Regions from separate parts of the Rossellomorea sp. RS05 genome, predicted to be linked through region 1. Evidence: riboswitches for the same ligand, from Rfam matches in the RefSeq annotation. Region 1 holds a riboswitch; each other region holds the start of a gene.

What was found. Region 1 has a riboswitch for lysine ahead of ABJ225_RS18845 (Na+/H+ antiporter NhaC family protein). Riboswitches for the same ligand answer to the same signal wherever they lie in the genome.
Region 2: it holds a riboswitch for lysine, as region 1 does, so the genes downstream of both, ABJ225_RS10640 (aspartate kinase) here and ABJ225_RS18845 (Na+/H+ antiporter NhaC family protein) in region 1, are expected to answer to the same signal.
Region 3: it holds a riboswitch for lysine, as region 1 does, so the genes downstream of both, ABJ225_RS17130 (transporter substrate-binding domain-containing protein) here and ABJ225_RS18845 (Na+/H+ antiporter NhaC family protein) in region 1, are expected to answer to the same signal.

The regions. Positions count from the first base shown of each region.
Region 1 covers NZ_JBDKWY010000009.1:41,077-48,147, forward strand. The annotation lists gene ABJ225_RS18830 (DUF72 domain-containing protein) at 1-315, shown strand, start outside; gene ABJ225_RS18835 (bifunctional metallophosphatase/5'-nucleotidase) at 359-1,720, shown strand; gene ABJ225_RS18840 (HD-GYP domain-containing protein) at 1,860-2,966, shown strand; lysine riboswitch at 3,097-3,278, shown strand; gene ABJ225_RS18845 (Na+/H+ antiporter NhaC family protein) at 3,392-4,960, shown strand; gene ABJ225_RS18850 (sodium-dependent transporter) at 5,174-6,700, shown strand; gene ABJ225_RS18855 (methionine/alanine import family NSS transporter small subunit) at 6,700-6,813, shown strand; gene ABJ225_RS18860 (M23 family metallopeptidase) at 6,858-7,071, opposite strand, start outside.
Region 2 covers NZ_JBDKWY010000003.1:150,662-157,732, reverse strand. The annotation lists gene ABJ225_RS10655 (hypothetical protein) at 41-379, shown strand; partial or broken gene ABJ225_RS10650 (IS3 family transposase) at 410-1,783, shown strand; gene uvrC (excinuclease ABC subunit UvrC) at 2,057-3,859, shown strand; lysine riboswitch at 3,903-4,081, shown strand; gene ABJ225_RS10640 (aspartate kinase) at 4,270-5,508, shown strand; gene ABJ225_RS10635 (YslB family protein) at 5,559-5,999, opposite strand; gene ABJ225_RS10630 (succinate dehydrogenase cytochrome b558 subunit) at 6,330-6,941, shown strand; gene sdhA (succinate dehydrogenase flavoprotein subunit) at 7,004-7,071, shown strand, end outside.
Region 3 covers NZ_JBDKWY010000007.1:170,221-177,291, reverse strand. The annotation lists gene ahpF (alkyl hydroperoxide reductase subunit F) at 299-1,825, opposite strand; gene ahpC (alkyl hydroperoxide reductase subunit C) at 1,839-2,402, opposite strand; gene ABJ225_RS17140 (3-ketoacyl-ACP reductase) at 3,082-3,798, opposite strand; gene ABJ225_RS17135 (GGDEF domain-containing protein) at 3,857-5,014, opposite strand; lysine riboswitch at 5,201-5,382, shown strand; gene ABJ225_RS17130 (transporter substrate-binding domain-containing protein) at 5,492-6,322, shown strand; gene ABJ225_RS17125 (amino acid ABC transporter permease) at 6,363-7,071, shown strand, end outside.

The sequences.
Region 1 (7,071 bases):
GGATCTGTCCCAAGAGTAGTCGAAGCGACGAACGGAGATGCCACCCTCATCCGGTTCCACGGACGGAATGTGTATGGCTGGAATCACACGGGTAAGGAAAACTGGCGTGAGGTCCGTTATCTCTACCGGTATAATCAGGCCGAGCTTGAGGAGTGGATTCCCCATATCAGGAAGCTTGAGCAAGAATCTAAGGATCTGTATATGCTCTTTAATAATAATTCAGGCGGTGACGCAGCGGATAATGCCAAACAGATGATCGAACTGCTTGGAATACAGTACAGCGGACTTGCACCGAAGCAGCTGGATCTGTTCTGATGCACATGTAGAAAAAGGCAAAGCCTTACAGGAGTGAACTTAATTGAAGGAAACGATCCATATTTATCACACCAATGATTTGCATAGTCATTTTGAGCACTGGTCGAGGATAAGGGACCTCATGAAGGACCGGAGACTGCTGCATGAGAGCGAAGGAGAAGAGGTCTTCGTATTTGATGTAGGAGATCATGTCGATCGCTCCCATCCTCTCACAGAGGCCACCCTCGGAAAGGGTAACATCAAGTTCCTGAACGAAGCAGGGTACGACGGAGTCACGATCGGGAACAACGAGGGCATCACCCTTGATCATGAAGAATTGAATCACCTGTATGATGAAGCGGCATTCCCGGTCATCCTTGGGAACCTCTTTGACGAATCCATGGCGATGCCGGATTGGGTCACCCCTTATCAGATCTACCGGACGAAAGGGGACGTGAAGATCGGGGTCCTTGGTTTAACGGCGCCTTTCTATCCTTTTTATCAGGCGCTGGGCTGGACCGTCACCGAGCCGATCGCTGAGCTGAGGAAACTGTTGGGCGAACTGAGGCCGAAAGTGGACGTGCTCATCCTTTTATCCCATCTGGGCATCCGTGATGATGAATGGATCGGGGATGAGTTCCCCGAAGTGGACGTCATCCTCGGAGCCCACACCCATCACATCCTTCAGGAAGGGAAGGAGGTCAACGGCACCCTTCTCGGTGCAGCGGGCAAGTACGGGAATTTTGTGGGTCATATGGTGATCGAAGTGGATTCTTCAAGCAAGAAGATCCTCACGAGGAAAGCCGGGCTCTATGCGTATGAAGATCTTCCTGAGACCGGGGTTGAGCCGGATGAGGAGCGAAGGTGGATACTGGAGGGGCAAGTATTACTGGAGGAAGAAATTGCTGATCTTAACACAGGGCTCTCCGTCGACTGGTATGCTCCGTCGCCGCTACCGCTCCTTCTCAGTGAGGCACTCATGGAGTGGACGGATGCCGATTGTTCGTTCGTGAATGCGGGACTCCTCATGGAAGGTCTGCAAAAAGGGCCAGTTACTAAGAGAGACCTCCATCATATATTGCCTCACCCTATCAATCCGTGTCTGATCACGCTCACTGGAGAAGAACTCAAGGAGGTCATCACGCTTACCCTTAATGAATCATGGCCAGCCCTTGAAGTGAAAGGGCTGGGATTCAGGGGCAAGGTGCTTGGGCAATTCGTCTACACCAATATCAGCTTTACTGAAGGTGATCCGTTGGTGGGGGGAGCACGTCTTGACCCACATGAGAGCTACAAGGTGGCTCTGCCTGATATGTTTACATTCGGTCACTTCTTTCCTTCTCTAAAAACAAAACCCAAGAATTATTTCATGCCTGAGTTCTTACGGGATGTGCTTGGGTGGAAACTAGGCAAAATGAAGAACTGATGGAACCTGTTTGCCATTCTTCTATGAATAATCCCCTGCAATAGGTAATTATACCTTGCAGAATTACAGGTTTCCTTTATAATGGACATATTAGTAAATTTTGTCGAAAAATGAAGGGGATATATAGGAGATTAGTATGATGCTCATTTCTACAAGGTCCATCAGGTCCGGCATGGTTCTAGGTTCACCGGTCTATAACATGAGAGGAAAGATGCTGATTCATGATCGCGTGCCGCTCACGGATCGCATGATTCAGCGGCTGTTAGAGTTGAATATTCAATATGTTTATATCGAAGATTCTCTTTCCCATGGAATTGAGGTCAAAGAGACCGTTTCAAAGAAAGTGAGACAGGAGACGATCAAAAGCATCGAGAAGGCATTCAGTCAGGTCAAGCAATCGGGCATCCCGAAAAGCGTGCTGTTTGAGGAGAGTGCCAGGCAAATGACTGGCATCATCGGAGTCGTCCTGCAGGAAGTCAAGGAGAACAATGACCTTCTGACGATCCTGACAGATGTCTTCTCCTATGATTCTTATATCTTCCATCATTCGTTCAATGTGACACTTTATACCCTTTCGATCGGCCTCAAGCTGAATCTTCCCCAAAAGCAGCTGGAACAGCTCGGGGTGGGAGCGATTCTTCATGATATCGGCAAGATGTGCATATCTGAGGAAATCCTCATGAAGCCGGGCAGACTGACGGAAGCGGAATTTGCTGAAATCAAACTTCACTCCGAGAGGGGATTCGAAATTCTCCGCGGCCTCCATTCAGTATCCATCCTGGTAGCGCACTGTGCGTATCAGCATCATGAGAGATTAGACGGATCCGGGTATCCCCGGGGGATCAAGGAAGAAGATATCCATCCATTCGCCAAGATCATCGCGGTCGCTGACGTCTTTGATGCCATGACCTCCAATCGGGTATACCGGGATGCCATGCTTCCCCATCAGGCCCTCGAGATCCTTTATGCAGGAGCGGGGACCTTGTTCGACAGGGAGGTCATCGAAGCCTTCAGGCGCTCCGTGGCCATCTATCCGAATGGAATGATCATCGAGCTGAATGATGATCGGAAAGCCATCGTGGCCGAGCAGAATCAAGGGGTGACCGACCGCCCTGTTGTCCGGATCGTCGAAGAAGGGGGAGAACGGCTGGAATCCCCTTATGAAATCGATTTAAGCAAGGAATTTGATGTGATCATCACAGGCTTTGATCCGGATTTTGAAGTCGGGATTCCTTCCCGTACATGACCTCTCACTAGTGGGGGTCTTTTTTGCGTGAAAGGTTTAAAATATTTCCATTGGGGAATATCCATTGTCATAGACCCGGCAGTCTGATATAGTTGTATAGAAAATTTTATAAGCAACCACATCATCAATCCGATGGGGTAGAGGCGCAGGGTTCATTAGTAAGCTGTTTGAGGATGACAACTGAGAGAACAGATGAAAGGGAACTTTTGCCGAAGTAGCCATGTATGTCGAATGCATGGGTGCTGGGGTCATCTTGAAAAAGGATGACACTGTCATTATAGAGGTACTCTATAATGGGGAGCTACAGATCGTGATGGAGCACTTACGTTACTGCCAAGGTAATGATAGTATCTCTATCATTGCCTTTTTTGTTTGCCTTCTGTCATGTTTCAGCATTCCCCCCTATCAATTCATAGGAGGAAGTTATGGAAAACACCATTTATTCATTAATTCCGCCACTCTTGGCCATCTTGATGGTCGTACTGACGCGGAGGGTACTATTGTCCTTAGGAGTGGGGATCGTGTCGTCTGCCCTACTCATTGCAAAGTTTTCTCCCATGGAGACACTTTCCCTGGTCTGGGACGGTTTTATCGGAAATTTATACGCAGATGGAGAGTTGAATAAAGGAAATATCTATATCATTCTCTTTCTCCTCTTGCTAGGAATCATCACGGCTTTTATTAATATTACAGGAGGCAGCCGTGCATTCGGTGAATGGGCAATCAAGCGCGTGAAGACCCGCAGGGGTGGCCAGCTCTTGGCTGCCGTGCTCGGAATCATCATCTTTATCGATGATTACTTCAATGCCCTTGCGGTGGGACAGGTAGCAAGACCGGTCACAGACCGTAATAACATATCGAGGGCAAAACTTGCCTATATCATCGACTCTACTTCGGCACCAATCTGTGTGGTTTCACCTGTATCCAGCTGGGGAGCTTACATCATCGGGATTATGGGGTCGATTCTTGCTACACACGGTGTGACCCAATACACAGCATTTTCTGCATTCCTTCAGGTGATTCCAATGAACCTATACGTATGGGCAACAATCTTATTTGTTCTGTTGATTGCGGTAAAAGGAATCGACTTTGGAAAAATGCGTGAGCACGAAATGAAAGCAATCACGACTGGTGAGCTCTATGATCCTCAAAAGGAAATTCCAGGAGAATTGAAAAATGAATTACCTGTTTCCAAACAGGGAACAGTAGGGGATCTTGTTTGGCCGATTGTTGCACTTGTTCTTGGGACAGTTGGAGCCATGCTTTGGACAGGCTATTCAGCTGTGGGAACTTTCGACCTTCTGAAAGTGTTTGAAAATACCGATGTCACTCTTTCGCTTATCCTTGGAGGTATTATAGGGTTTATTGTATCCCTCTTATTTGTATACAGACAGATGAGACTGAATGGAATTGAAGGCAGTGCAGTTGGGAAAGGCATCGCAGAAGGTGTGAAAGCCATGCTTCCAGCTGTGTACATCCTCTTCTTTGCTTGGACCATCGTGACCTTGATCGGGGAATTGGAAACCGGAAAGTACCTGGCAGGACTTGTTCAGCAGTCGAACATTCCCGTCCAGGCCCTGCCTTTCATTTTATTTGTCGTTGCAGGCTTTATGGCATTTTCAACCGGAACATCATGGGGATCCTTTGGACTATTGCTCCCGATTGCAGGTGAAATTGCCGCCAACACCGATATAACCATATTGCTTCCTTCAATGGCGGCGGTTCTCGCGGGATCTGTTTTTGGTGATCACTGTTCACCGATTTCAGATACAACGATCCTGTCCTCTACCGGTGCCGGAAGCAACCATATCGATCACGTGCTTACACAGTTGCCATATGCCCTCATTGCGGCATCTGTGGCCGGAGTCGGGTATCTAGTCCTTGGATTCACCGAGAATACGTGGATTGCGTTATTGACGGTAATTGTCCTGACTGTAGCTGCAGCACTTGCCTTAGGCAGGAAGAATGAAGGGGAGGCGGACACCGCTTCATAATAATAGTTTTTATACTTAACATGGACCTGTCACAGGTCCATGTTTTTATGTAATGATCAATAAGTCCCTCTCTTGGTAGATATAGGACCAGGTGATCAAAAATCTCTTTGACAATTGTCCTAGAACTGGCTATACTAGTGAAGAATTAAATATCAGAAAATAAAAACATTTCAAATTCTTCAGTGGATTTGGAGGGGGATTAGGGGGACCAGTATGGAGAATCGTAGTCAATTCGGCTCTAGGGCAGGCTTTATTATGGCTGCTGTCGGGTCGGCAATCGGATTGGGTAATATTTGGAGATTCCCGGCGGTTGCATATGAAAATGGTGGAGGGGCGTTTTTCATTCCGTATCTTTTCGCCTTATTAACGGCAGGAATTCCGCTTCTAATAATGGAATTCAGCATCGGCCATAAGTACCGTGGATCAGCACCACTGTCTTACTTCCGGATGAACAAAAAAGTCGAGTGGTTGGGCTGGTGGCAGGTGGCCATCGCTTTCATCATCTCTACCTATTATTCCGTCATCATTGCATGGGCCTTATCTTATAGCGTTTTTTCAGTCAACCAAAGCTGGGGGAGCAATACGGAAAGCTTCCTTTTCAATGACTACTTGAAACTTACCGTGGATCCTGGTCAAACCGGGAGTATCGTACCGGGAGTATTCATTCCACTCCTTATTGTATGGGCAGTTACCCTGGGAATCCTTTTCAGGGGAGTGAAAAAAGGGATCGAGGTTGCCAACAAGATCTTTATTCCATTGCTTGTCGTGATCTTCCTGCTTATTGTCATCCGTGCTGTCACGCTTCCCGGAGCGCTTACGGGTCTTGATGCCTTCTTCAAACCGGACTTCAGCCTGATTGCTGATCCTGGTGTGTGGGTAGCAGCCTATGGACAGATTTTCTTTAGTCTTTCTATTGCGTTTGCAATCATGGTAACCTACTCAAGTTACCTTCCTAAGAAAGCAGACATCACCAACAGTGCATTCATTACCGGTTTCGGTAACTCCGGATTCGAATTGCTCGCCGGTATCGGGGTTTTTGCAGCACTTGGCTTCATGGCTCAGTCACAGGGACTTTCAATCGATGAGGTCGTTGCAGGCGGAGTAGGCCTTGCCTTTGTCGTATTCCCTGAAATTATCAATTCGTTCCCAGCATTCAATGCCTTTTTCGGAATCCTATTCTTCGTTTCCTTGGTACTTGCGGGACTGACCTCTCTCATCTCTATTTCGGAAACATATATTGCAGCAGTTTCCGAAAAGTTTGGGATTTCCCGTAATAAGGCAGTTCTTTTCGGTGGCGGTTTATCAGCTGTCCTTTCTATTCTATTTGCAACACAAGGGGGGCTTCTCTTCCTCGATGTGGCGGATTACTTTATCAACCAATTCGGAGTCGCTTTCGTAGGGTTGGTCGAAGTCATTGTCGTAGTCTGGTTCCTCAGACAGTTGAATCCGTTACAGGCTCACGCCGACAATGTGTCTGATATCCGTTTGGGGCTTTGGTGGAAAATCTGCCTTGGAGTCATTACCCCGATCGTACTTGGCTTCATGATGTTCGGTCTGTTCAAGATGAATCTTATGAAGCAATTTGATACCCCGAATGGCAACTACGAAGGCTACCCTGATTACTTCATTAACTTTGGAGGCTGGGCAGTAGCAGGGTTTGCCCTAATCTTCGGTTTCATCATCGCCGTGAAACGTTGGCATTCCAAAGCGAATGTGGACAGCTATAAGGAGGTCAGCTAATGGGTACGAGTGCGATTATCAGTATGACCATCGGAATGGTGATTATCTGGGGCGGTCTCATTGCGAGCATAGTGAATGCCGTTGTGAAATCAAAGAAGCAGAAACAAGCGTAATGCAAAAGCAGACAATGCATGTTAGATGCGATTGTCTGCTTTTTTTATTCCTTCTTATTTCTGTCTTGCCTCTCCCACATTTTAAGATGGGGATATGGATCAAACGACCATTCGGTGATGCCATTATCCTTATACATCCCGTAGTGAAGATGAGGAGGGAATTTTCCTGCCGTTCCTGGAGGACCGTACCCTGAACTGCCGACTCCACCAATGAGGGTGCCTGGTTGAACCACTTGCCCGATGTGCAGATCCTTGGCG
Region 2 (7,071 bases), on a different contig from region 1:
TGAAGAAACAGCACACAATATTGAACCACCAAAGAGTGGAATGGAGCGAAGGGCACTTGACTCCAACGGGAATAGAGGAAAGATCGAGATCCCGCAGGCGCAGCCGAGGAAGCTCGACTTCCTCCCCGTGGAAAGCAAGTGCCCGAAGCGTAATGGAACGGTCTACTTTCTCCTGATACCCCAATCCTTGAAAGGAACCGAAAATGATTTACCTGATATCCTGTCCCATAGTAGGGGAATACCCGCACACCCCATTGTAGAAAGAGTACACAATGATCAACCACCAAAGAGTGGAATGAAGCGAAGGGCACTTGACTCCTATGGGAAAAGAGGGATGATCGAGACCCCGCAGGCCTGTGTGCTGCCCCCTTATTACTAGACACCCCAATCCTAAAAGGAGGAGTCGAAAATGAACAAGCACACCCGTACGTTTAAACTTCAACTGGCCAAGCGTTACTTGGAGGATGAAACGGTTAGTTTTCGAGATTTAGCTTCTCAAGAAGGCGTGGACGCTGCTGCGCTGGGCTATTGGGTCAAGTTGGTTCGCCATCATGGTGATCAAGCCTTTTCTTTTCCCTATACATCGTATTCTCCTGCCTTTAAACTAAAGGTACTTCACTATATTACGGACAAGAATTACTCCATTCGAGAGGCATCTGCCTATTTCCACCTTCCCGATCCCTGTATTGTGCGCAGGTGGTTGAGAAAGTGGGAGAAAAGGGGACGAGATGCCTTCGAATCAAACGAAATGAGGGCCTTGACGATGACTCCTAAACCACCCAATCAACATAAGAAATTAGAAGACATGACTCCCGAAGAGCTACGAGCACACGCCGCCTATTTAGAGATGGAGAATGCTTATTTAAAAAAGCTGAGAGCCTTAGTTCAGGAGGAATCATCACCAAACAGATCAAAGCGAAAGTAGTATTTGAACTAACGAATGCGTTCCCGGTGATTCAGCTCATCAAAGTAGCGAACCTCCCTAGAAGCACCTATTACTTCATCAAAAAACAGTGGGACCAACCGGATCCTGATCGGAAGTGGAAAAGAAGAATTACCTTGATCTTCCGCCGTCATTCAGGCCGTTATGGTTACCGTCGGATTACGGATGCACTCCAGGCAAAAGGGTATGACATCAATAAAAAGAAAGTCCTTCGCATTATGAAAGCCTTAGGGCTTCAATGCCCTAGTAAGAAAGAAGAAATACCGGTCTTATGAAGGGGAAGTTGGAAAAGCGGCGCCCAACACCCTTGACCGAAAGTTCATGGCATCGAAACCAAACCAAAAATGGGTAACCGATGTGACGGAATTCAAGATTGCCGGACAGAAACTGTACTTGTCCGCGATGTTAGACCTGTTTAATCGAGAGATCATTACGTACACGCTTCACACGAAACCTAGCTTTGATTTAGTGGAAACGATGTTACTTCAAGGAGTCGAACGTCTACGTGAAGGCGATGACCTTCTTCTTCACTCTGATCAGGGCTGGCACTATCGTATGCCTAAGTACCGAAGGATACTCAAGGACCATCACATCACTCAGAGTATGTCTCGGAAAGGAAACTGTTATGACAACGCCGTGATGGAGAATTTCTTTGGCATCATGAAATCGGAGTTTCTCTACAGAGAAACCTTTCGGAACCTCAAGGAGTTCCACATTAAATTAGAAGAATACATGGATTACTACAACCACTTGCGAATCAAGTCTACGCTCGGTAAAAAGAGCCCGGTAGAATACCGACTGTACACACAACGAATCAATCAAAAAGTGGGTGTCCAATAATTTGGGTCCAGTGCAGCCTGCCGAGGAGGCTCGACTCCCTCCCCATGGAAAGCAAGTGCCCGTAGCGCAATGAAACGGTCCACTTCCCAACCGCGCTCCTCATCCTAAACAGGACTTGGGATCCAATAAGAAAGTACACTCTTTATGAAAAGTGAACTGAACCCCTCCCCAAAGCCCCAATCATAGAAGTGCTCCGCCAATTCGTGTATACTTCAAGTAAAAGGAAACAACTGATCGACAACCATGAACGATCGTAAGAAAGGGAGAGCGACCGTGAATACAATGATCTCAAATAAATTGGCCCTCTTGCCCGATCAGCCCGGCTGCTACCTCATGAAAGATCGTCAAGGGACGATCATCTACGTAGGAAAAGCCAAAGTGCTGAAAAATCGGGTTCGGTCCTATTTCACCGGGTCCCATGATGCGAAAACCCAGCGCCTCGTCGGTGAAATCGAGGACTTTGAATACATCATGACTTCATCAGACCTTGAAGCACTCGTGCTCGAAATGAACCTCATCAAGAAGTATGACCCGAAATACAACGTCATGCTCAAAGATGATAAAAGCTATCCGTTCATCAAGCTGACCAACGAGCGTCACCCTAGGCTCATTACCACCCGCAAGGTACAGCGCGGCAAGGGACGGTACTTCGGTCCGTATCCGAACGCTGGAGCCGCGAACGAAACGAAAAAACTTCTCGACCGTCTGTATCCACTTCGGAAATGTACCACGCTGCCGGACCGTGCATGCCTATACTACCATATGGGACAATGCCTGGCACCGTGTATCAAGGAAGTGAATAATGAAACCTACCGCGAGATGACGGATGAAATCGCCCGTTTCCTGAATGGCGGGTATAAGGAAATCAAGGAGCAGCTCTCCGTAAAGATGCAGGAAGCATCTGAAAAGATGGAATTCGAGCGTGCCATGGAATTCCGTGATCAGATCCAGCATATCGAGGCAACGATGGAAAAACAAAAGATGACCATGACGGACTTCACCGATCGCGATGTGTTCGGCTACGGCATCGACAAAGGCTGGATGTGCGTCCAGGTATTCTTCGTACGGCAAGGGAAGCTCATCGAACGGGATGTTTCCCTGTTCCCGATCTATAATGAACCGGAGGATGAGTTCCTGACGTTCATCGGACAGTTTTATTCCAAGTCCAATCACTTCAAACCGAAGGAGATTTTCCTCCCGGAAGGAATCGATGTGGAACTCGTGGAGAAACTCCTTGACGTGAGGACCGTCCAACCGAAGCGCGGAAAGAAGAAGGAACTGGTGCGCCTTGCTGAGAAAAATGCCAAGCAGGCATTGAACGAGAAGTTCGCCCTGATCGAACGGGATGAAGACCGTACGATCAAAGCGGTGGAAAGACTCGGGGAACAGATGGGCATTTATACGCCGTTCCGTATCGAGGCGTTCGATAACTCCAATATCCAGGGATCGGATCCCGTCTCGGCCATGATCGTGTTCCTAGACGGGAAGCCCGCAAAGAAGGAGTACCGAAAGTACAAAATCAAGACCGTCACCGGACCGGATGATTATGAATCCATGAGGGAAGTGATCCGGAGAAGGTATGCAAGGGTGCTGAAGGAAGGACTGCCCCTCCCCGACCTGATTGTCATCGATGGAGGAAAGGGGCAGATCGAAGCGGCCCGGGAAGTGTTGGAGAACGAATTGGGTCTCGATGTGCCTCTGGGCGGTTTGGCAAAGGACGACAAGCATCAGACCTCGGAACTGCTGTACGGGAATCCCCTCCAGATCATCCCATTAGAGAAACGGAGTCAGGAATTTTATTTGCTTCAGCGCATACAGGATGAAGTCCACCGGTTCGCCATCACCTTCCATCGCCAGCTCAGGGGGAAAAGTGCGTTCCAATCCATGCTGGATGATATCGACGGAATCGGTCCGAAGCGTAAAAAACAGCTGTTGAAGCATTTTGGATCGATGAAACGGATGAAAGAAGCAACCTTGCAAGAGTTCAGGGAACTTGGGATCCCGGAGCGAGTCGCCATGGAACTTCATGAAAAACTTCATGATAATGGGGAAAAGGATGTTGATACCCAAAAATGATTGTGCTATAATGAACAAAAATTAAAAACATTATCACTTTTTAAGTGGTGATAGAGGTGCGGACTTCAATAGTACAGTTCACGGAAGGGTATGAGCCCTGGCGATGTGACTGGAAAGGGGAGGACCGCCGAAGTGGAGCCGCACTCATATCGGCTGCGCTGGTTCTGCATTTAATAGATGCAGGATTGTCAAGATGATTCATCTTGGAGAGCTATCTCACAATGCCGACTGAACCTTTTTTGTTCGTATGCAGTGTTCAAAAAGCAATGAGATGCTTCGTCTCATTGCTTTTTTTTATACCTGCTGCATGACGGTGTCCCCGGCATGGGGATGCCAAAAGCCGGAATCAGATAGTAGCTCTAATCCATCAGGGTGCTCCGCATCCAATCAAGAAGAAAGAGGGAGAAGCATTGGGTATAATCGTTCAGAAATTTGGCGGAACTTCGGTGGGATCAGTGGAACGGATTCAGCATGTGGCTTCACGTGTGGTGGAAGAGAAGGAAAAGGGGAATGACGTCGTCGTCGTCGTTTCCGCAATGGGAAAAACGACGGATGCCCTTGTAGGCATGGCAAAGGAAATCTGCTCCCAGCCGAGCAAACGTGAAATGGATATGCTTCTGTCTACAGGAGAGCAGGTGACCATCTCACTCTTGACGATGGCCCTCATCCAGGTCGGCCAGGACGCGATTTCATTTACGGGCTGGCAGGCCGGGATCGAGACGGAATCCATCCACAGCAATGCCAGGATCACCAATATCCACACGGAAAAATTGGCATCCCATCTGAATGAGGGGAAGGTCGTCATCGTGGCCGGATTCCAGGGAATGACTGCATCAGGTGAGATCACCACCCTTGGCCGCGGCGGATCCGATACGACGGCCGTCGCCATCGCAGCAGCCCTGAAGGCGGAACGCTGTGACATTTACACAGACGTAGACGGGGTCTACACATCCGACCCCCGTTATATAAAAGGAGCAAGGAAGCTTTCCAGCATCTCCTATGACGAAATGCTGGAGCTTGCCAATCTTGGGGCGGGCGTCCTCCATCCGAGGGCCGTGGAATTTGCCAAAAACTATCAGATTCCATTGGAAGTCCGTTCAAGCATCGAGAGGATCGAAGGTACTTATATTGAGGAGGAAGCAAGCATGGAACAAAATCTAGTTGTACGCGGCGTAGCGTTCGAGAATGAAATCACAAGGGTGACGGTCTTCGGTCTGAATAATGCGTTGAAGGGGCTATCTTCGATCTTCACCACATTGGCGGAGCATCACCTGAATGTCGATATCATCATTCAAAGTCAAACAGAACAGAATACGACCAATCTGTCGTTCTCCATCAAAGGACATGATCTTGAAGAGACCCTCGAGGTCCTCGAACAGCATAAAGAATCCCTTGGCTTCACTCATGTGGAATATGAAGGGGGACTGTCGAAGGTATCCATCGTCGGCTCAGGCATGATCTCGAATCCGGGTGTCGCAGCAGAGATGTTCGAAGTACTGGCAGATAACGGGATCACCATCAAGATGGTGAGTACATCTGAAATCAAAGTCTCCGTCGTCGTGGATGAAGATCTTATGAATAAAGCGGCACAGGTGCTGCATTCCTCTTTCCATCTTGATGAAGTGAAAGTAGAAGAAATCACCCTGTGATCATCAAAAAGCAGGCCCGCTCCTCATGGGAGCGGGCCTGCCTTCTGTGGTCATTCGACCCTGTCTTTGTCATCCCAGACGGCCGTGATCTTGACGGTCTGGTTTCGCTTATGTAGTTCATCAGTCGCTTCGGTGACGAATTTGTACTGCATTTGGACAAATTCGGCAAGAAAGCCCGTTTCCAATTTGAAGGAGGCATCCGATTTCAATGAATTGCGGCGCTTGACGAATTCCCCGCTGAGTTCGAACGTGATTTCGTTCTTCTTCTGCTCAACGATGGCGAGATCTCCCCATCCGGCTTCACGGAAGAATGAAATCAGTTCATCATTGGATGGAAGGGGGAATTTCCTTGCAAGCTGTTTACCGCCCCAGTACAGAATATCGGGTGTGTGTTTCCCGAGGATATCGGGTAGCAGCAGATCGCGTATCAGTTCATATCCGAAGACGGGAACGGACTGGGACTCTACGACTTCTTCTTTTTTCTGTTCCAAATATATCCCCTCTTTCTATAAAACTATTATATACATGAGAGGGAAATTAATCATCCCATACTCGAAAAAAAGTGGGCATGGGATATTTTGGCGCTATAACAAATCCTGTTTGTTTTGATTGAATTTTCTTACGATTTTGTGACAAATACGGGACTAAATTATTTTTCCGATATTGTCGAATTTATGTATACGTTTTCTTGACGCTGTCACTCCATGGGAGTAAAATGGATGTGTCACATAATTGTTACAATATAAAATATGAATAAAAATCTAATTTTTATGCGGAGATTAGTTGGAAGATTCATATTTTATGATTAAGGGGGGTAAATCATGGCTGGAAATCGAGAGTTTAATTTTCGCAGGCTTCATTCATTACTAGGTGTGATTCCGGTTGGATTATTCTTAACGCAACATTTAGTGGTGAACCATTTTGCCACTGGCGGGGAAGAATCGTTCAACCAGGCAGCACATTTCATGGAAAGTCTACCTTTCCGCTATTTCCTGGAGATCTTCATCATTTTCCTTCCATTGTATTTCCATGCGATCTATGGAATCTACATTGCGTTCACGTCCAAGAATAACGCCAGCAGATTCGGATTCTTCCGTAACTGGATGTTCCTTCTTCAACGTGTATCCGGCGTCATCACGTTCATCTTCGTCACATGGCATATCTGGCAGACACGTGTCGCTGCATTCTTCGGCGCGACAGTGAACTTCCAAATGATGGAGGGGATATTCTCCAACCCGTTCATGGTCGCATTCTACGTGCTGGGTGTCCTGTCTACGATCTTCCACTTCGCCAATGGCCTATGGTCATTCTGCGTCAGCTGGGGAATCACGGTCACACCGCGTTCGCAGCGCATCGCTACATACGTGACAATCGGGATCTTCCTTGCGCTTTCCATCGTGGGTATGCGCGCCATCTTTGCTTTTATCGTATAAGGAACACATTCAATAGATCATGCAAGTGCTCTGAAGTTTGGTAGGAAAAGGAGTGAAGGACGATGAGTAAAGGGAAAATCATCGTAGTCGGTGGTGGCTTAGCCGGTCTGATGGCCACCATCAAAGCAGC
Region 3 (7,071 bases), on a different contig from region 1:
ATCCACAAAAAACTGGCGCACGCTATCAGTATAGGTTCTTTATACCGCTTATGATTTCCGTGCAAGACTAAGCTTTCCGCGGGTAGCTCGTGAGCCTCCTCGGCACGCCTGCGGGGTCTCACATCAGCTACTCTTCCCGCTGGAGTCTTCGTCTTGCACTCCAATCAACCGCTAGAAACAAGTAAATAGTAATGGTCATGAAATAAATGAAAAACCCGAATCGTTTTGCCTGATCGTCGGCAATTTAATTCGGGTTTTTCTATGACTAAAACACGTTTGTTCCAGCCTCTTATGGTTGTTAGTTCCGGATCATGTAATCAAACGCACCAAGTGATGCGGTTGCACCTGATCCCATGGAGATGATGATCTGCTTGTAGGCACTGTCCGTGCAGTCTCCGGCAGCGAAGACACCAGGCATGCTGGTTGCACCGTGCTTATCGACAACGAGCTCACCCATACGTGTTTTCTCAAGGGAGTCACCGAGCCATTCCGTGTTCGGTACGAGACCGATTTGAACGAATACGCCGGCAAGTTCCACGTGATGCTCTTCCTCTGTCGCACGATCGATGTACGTGATCCCGTTCACCTTGTCGGTTCCCGTGATCTCTTTCGTCTGTGCGTTTTTCACGACCGTAACGTTCGGAAGGCTGTTAAGGCGTTCCTGCAGTACAGCATCGGCTTTCAGCTCAGGCATGAATTCAAGGACAGTCACATGCTTGACGATCCCTGCAAGGTCGATGGCTGCTTCCACGCCGGAGTTTCCTCCGCCGATGACCGCTACATCTTTCCCTTCGAACAATGGTCCGTCACAGTGAGGGCAGTAAGCGACCCCTTTGTTCTTGAATTCTGCTTCGCCAGGGACGCCGACGTTCCGCCAGCGGGCACCTGTTGAAAGGATGACGGTCTTACTCTTCAGGACCGCTCCGTTTTCAAGCTCCAATTCGACGAGGTCTTTCTTCTCGAGGCTCTTCGCACGCTGAAGATTCATCACGTCGATGTTATAATCCTTCACGTGTTCTTCGAGGCTTGCAACAAGTTTCGGACCTTCCGTCTTGGTCATGCTGATGAAGTTCTCGATGCCGAGGGTGTCCATGACCTGTCCACCAAAGCGTTCGGCTACAAGTCCGGTGCGAATACCTTTACGCGCAGCGTAGATCGCAGCACTTGCACCAGCGGGACCGCCACCGACTACGAGGACATCATATGGATCTTTATCGGCGAATTCAGCTGCATCAGGGCCGCTACCCATTTTGTTCAGCATTTCTTCAAGGGTCATACGACCGCTTCCGAACTCTTCACCGTTCAGGAATACAGTCGGGACCGCCATGATTTCTTTGCTTTCGACTTCGTCTTTGAACGCAGCGCCGTCGATCATCGTATGAGAGATTCCGTCATTGAGGAGACTCATGATGTTCAGGGCTTGTACGACATCAGGGCAGTTGTGGCATGTAAGGCTGATATACGACTCGAAGTGGTATTCACCCTTCACATTTTTGATCTGGTCGATCACGGTTTGATCGACTTTCGGTGCCCTGCCGCTCACTTGTAGCAAAGCAAGGACCAATGAAGTGAACTCGTGCCCCAGCGGGACGCCGGCAAATGTGATGCCGGTGTCTTCGCCGATGCGATTGACGCTGAAGCTTGGTGTGCGTTCCAATTCAGTGTTCTCCACTTTGATGCGGGGAGACATGGTCGCAAGCTGGTCCACCAATGAGAGCATGTCATGCGATACCTTGTCGTCTCCAGCACTTATCTTGAGCAAAATATCGCTCTCTAACATTTGAAGATACTGTTCTAGCTGTGCTTTGATATTTGCATCCAACATGTAATCGAACTCCTTAGATTTTACCTACTAGGTCAAGTCCTGGTGTAAGGGTTTCGCTTCCTTCTTCCCATTTAGCCGGGCAAACTTCACCTGGGTTTTTGCGCACATATTGTGCTGCTTTGATTTTGTTTACGAGTGAGCTTGCGTCACGTCCGATACCGCCGGCATTGATTTCAACTGTTTGAATCACGCCGTCTGGATCGATGATGAATGTACCGCGGTCAGCAAGTCCTTCTTCTTCGTCCAAAACGTCGAAGTTGCGTGAGATTTTTTGTGAAGGGTCACCAATCATCACGTACTCGATTTTGTTGATTGTATCTGAATGGTCATGCCATGCTTTATGAGTGAAATGTGTATCTGTAGAAACGGAGTATACTTCAACGCCTAAATCTTTAAGCGTAGCATATTGATCTTGAAGGTCGCCAAGTTCAGTAGGGCATACGAATGTGAAATCTGCAGGGTAGAAGCAGACTACGCTCCATTTACCTTTGAAGTTTTCTTCAGTGACCTCTACGAAATCACCTTTGTGGTAAGCCTGTGCAGTAAATGGTAGAACTTCAGTTCCGATTAATGACATATCGAAATTCCTCCTTAGTTAATTGTAATAATTCTAATTCAATACTCATTATTATATACATTGGGTTATTTGTCAAAGGAAAAGTGGCACTTCCGGTGAAAAAATCTCCCCATCTTCTGATTTTGCCTAAATCGAAGGGTTTTATACGGGATGACCCTTTATATTTTAGCATTACACGGCATCGGATTTCTAATGATACGATTGTATAATCTGGGAATCCGCATATTCCCAAAACAAAATGACTTTGAAAATCAGTACAGGATGATTGAGAATGCTTGCTTGCAACAAACCCTTGAATCATTACTGCTGTCGGTAACGAGATAGAGTCATGCATACCAATGGTAATAGAGAGATAAAATCCGAACGATTTAGAATCATCGTTCGGATTTTCTTCTGTTTACTGATTCTTATGCTGTGGTCCTTCATTGGAAGGAGGGCCGGATACATAGTCGACGCCACCTGTTTCCTGGATTCCGATGCTGTCGCATGGCTTTTTCGAGTGCTTCTTTATCAACGGCTGTGATGTCTTTCTTACCGAGTTTTTCCCCTGGATGCTGGTAGTTGCTCAGCGGTGATCCTCTTGTTGGAAGCGTTGGGTGATCGAAGGTTGTTGAGGGGTTATATAGAAAAAGGACCCGCCATTTTGCTCGACGGGTCCTGCTTGTCTATGGGAGTGCGATTATGGGTTATTCGACCACAGTCCGGCATGCTTCAGTACCACGCGGGGGTGGAGTTTGAGCTGAGCCACCATGAGGTCCGCCATGTCTTCTGCCTGCATGACCTTATCCGGGTTTCCGTCAGTCAGCTTCAAGTCCACGGCCATATCGGTCGCTACGGTGCTAGGTGTCAGGGTCGTCACGCGGATATTCTTTTTGCGTACTTCCATCATGAGGGATTCGCTCAACCCGATGACGGCCGCTTTGGAAGCAGAGTATGCGCTTGTGACCGGTGCCCCTTTTTGACCTGCTGTAGAGGAGATATTGATGATATCGCCGGTGTTGCGCTCGATCATTTCCGGAAGCACGGCGCGTGTCGTATAGTATACGCCTTTGACGTTGACATCGATGATGTTCGTCCATTCATCCGGTGTGAGCTCCATGAAGCCGCCGAATTTCGAGATTCCTGCATTGTTTACGAGGATATCAATGGGACCGAGTTCAGCTCGGATCGATTCCACTGCTTTTGTGATGCCATCTAGATCTGCTACGTCAGCAGCCGCAAAGGACACATTGACATCATACTGCTTCAATTCGTCTGCTGCTTTCTCGAGGTTCTCAATAGTGCGTCCCACAAGTCCTACGTGGACCCCTTCTTTGGCGAAGGCTTCCGCCGTCGCGCGGCCGATACCGCGACCTGCTCCTGTGATCAACGCTACTTTTCCTTTAATCGATTGCATGGTACCACTCCTTTGGTTCAGATTTTTCTATTGTAACGAAACCGTCCTGCCGATGCCACTAGATTGATCTTGATGCACGCTGGAAGCCGTTACGCCCATTGCTTTTTGCTTCATATAAAGCCGTGTCGCATGCTGCGTATAGGGCCTCCATCTTCATGTTGTCCGTTGGTCTGACGGTCAAAATCCCCATGCTGATATGGAACGGTACGGAGCCGGGTTTTCCGCGATTCAATGTATTGCATAGACCCGCGGCAAACCGGTCAGCCTCCTCTTCATTCTTTTCTGAAAGCAGGATCCCGAACTCATCACCTCCATAGCGACCATACAGATCGCCTTTATCCAACATACCCTGAATGGTTTGGCTCAAATCGCGAAGGACCTGGTCCCCTGCTACATGCCCATGGGTGTCATTAATGGTTTTGAAATGGTCGACATCCAGAAGGAGATAAGAAACAACAGCCTGTTTCTTTGCAGATTGGCGAAGGATGTGTTCCGCATGCTGAGTAAATGATCTGCGGTTAAGGGCACCGGTCAAATCATCATAGTTGGCAAGGACGACGAGCTCCCGGTCGACCTTCTCCTTCATCAGTAGAAGGAAGGCAAGATTCATCAAATTCGATAAAACATAAAAAGAAAGCAGGACAACCAATTGAAGGACTCCGGGATTGTAAAGGGTAAAGGATTGGATTGGGACGAAGAAGGCCGCCATCCCCCGGACGATGGAGAAGATGACACCAACTCCATAGAGGAGACTGACCACCTTCATCAAAAGGGATGAACTCTTGAAACCAACCAGACAAACAGGCAGAAGAAGAATGGCCGTCAAGAACGAATAGTAGGCGATGCGGTCAGACTCCGTGTTGTAAAAGATAAATAAAATGGAAAAGCCCATAATTCCGGCGGTTGTCACATATATATAGATGAGCCTCATCTTAGGACGTAAATAACCCTGAAGATTCACTAGCACTGCAACTTCCAAAGAGGTACCTGCATAAAGGACTATGTTGGCCAACCATATCGACAAGACATCAGGGATATCTCCCCTGAACACCATCAGGGATACCGCCAGGATCTGGCAGCATTTGGCCAGGAAGAACATATTCAAGGTCAAATCCCGCTTGTGAGTGTATCCATACGATCCGATCATGATCAGAGTGAACAAGAAGCCGATGAACAGCAGGGCTGTGATGATGGTGGAATCGACATAGATTTCCATGCCGGCACTCTCCTTACTGAAAAATGGTCTGAGTATAGTATATCAAACCTGGGACTTTATGAGTGTCTGTCGATCTGGAAACGGGTGTAATCTTTGGTAATCGGGAAAATGACTAGTTCAATGGATTGACAGTTTCCTGGTTTAGTTGTAAACTGTTAGAGAAATTTAATAAGACCTCGCTATGTATAGTGAGGTAGAGGTGCGATATTTAACAGTCTTCAGCGGAGCTCGAGAAGCGTCGATGCTGGGGAGAAGGAAATGTCGCCGAAGCAGATGATATTCTCGGTATCATGTGCTGGGTCTGTAGTTAAGAGCTGCAGGACTGTCTCAATAAACGTCCCGGTTTATTGAGTTGTGCTATCTCATTGGGGAATAGAGAGGACTTATGGGTGACTTCGTATACTACGGCCTGAGTTGATCTCAGGCCGTTTTTTGTTTGTCCAAAAGCATTTACAAAAAATAGGGGGACTGAAGAAGATGAAAAAAAGAGCTTCGATCTTTGCACTATTATTGGTATCGGCACTGGTTTTACTTGCAGGTTGCGGGAAAAGCGGCGCTTCAGGTTCGGCAGACAAAGACACCTTCACTGTAGGCCTTGAAGCAGGTTATGCACCTTTCAACTGGTCACAGAAAACGGACGCCAATGGGGCGGTTAAAATCAAAGGAAGCAAAGAATATGCCGGCGGGTATGACGTGGAAATGGCGAAAAAGCTGGCAGATAAAATGGGCAAAGAACTGGTTGTCGTGAAAACAGAGTGGGACGGACTCGTTCCTGCTCTCAACTCAGGTAAGATCGACGCTATCGTAGCTGGGATGTCACCAACGGCTGAACGTAAAGAAGCAATCGACTTCTCTGATAACTATTACAAATCCGACCTTGTGATGGTAGTGAAAAAAGGTGGCAAATATGAAGGCGCAAAATCAATTCAGGACTTTAAAGGGGCAAAAGTGACAGCTCAGCTGAACACCTTCCACTACTCTGTGATCGATCAAATCAAAGGCGTATCCAAAGAAACAGCCATGGACAACTTCCCGGCCATGAGGGTCGCTCTTCAATCAGGTATCATTGATGGATATGTTTCGGAACGACCTGAAGCCGTCAGCGCTTCATCGGCTAATGACGCATTCTCCATGGTCGAGTTCGAGGACGGGTTTAAAACGAAAGAAGATGATACAGCCGTTGCTGTCGGAGTCGAAAAAGGTAGCGACTTACGAGAAGCCATCAACAAGGCTCTGAAAGATATCTCAGAAGACGAACGTACAGAAATCATGGACCAGGCCATCAAGAACCAGCCTGCAGAACAATAATCATGTTGCCGGTCAGGCACTATGAAGAAGGAGGAGAACAATGAGCTTAGAATGGATCATCAGAATTATTACAGACAACTGGGCCATGTTCTTGCGAGGAGCGGGTGTGACCCTGTTGATCGCCTTTGTCGGTACCGTGATCGGTGCCGCCATCGGCCTGTTGGCAGGTGTCATCCGGACCATCCCAGTCCCTGAACGCGGACCGAAGAAGGTCATCCTCAAAGTCGTGAACATCGTATTATCCATCTACATCGAATTTTTCCGGGGCACGCCGATGATTGTACAGGCAATGGTCATCTATTACGGTTCGGCCATGGCCTTCGGATTTGATATGAACGTCATGGTGGCGGCTTTCATCGTCGTCTCCATCAATACGGGTGCTTATATGGCTGAGATCGTCCGCGGTGGAATAATCTCCATCGACAAAGGACAATTCGAGGCTGCTCAGGCCATCGGGATGAACCATGTGCAGACGATGTGGAACGTTGTCATGCCTCAGGTCGTCCGTAATATTCTTCCGGCAACGGGGAATCATTTTATCATCAACATCAAAGATACATCCGTCCTGAATGTCATCTCCGTATCGGAGCTGTACTTCCTGACCAAATCCGTGGCAGGGAACAACTTCCGTTACTTCGAATCATTCTTTGTCGCATGTATGATCTACTTCGTCATGACATTCGCCGTGACCAAGATCCTCCGTCACTTCGAGAAGAAACTCGACGGACCGGACAGCTATACAATGGTAG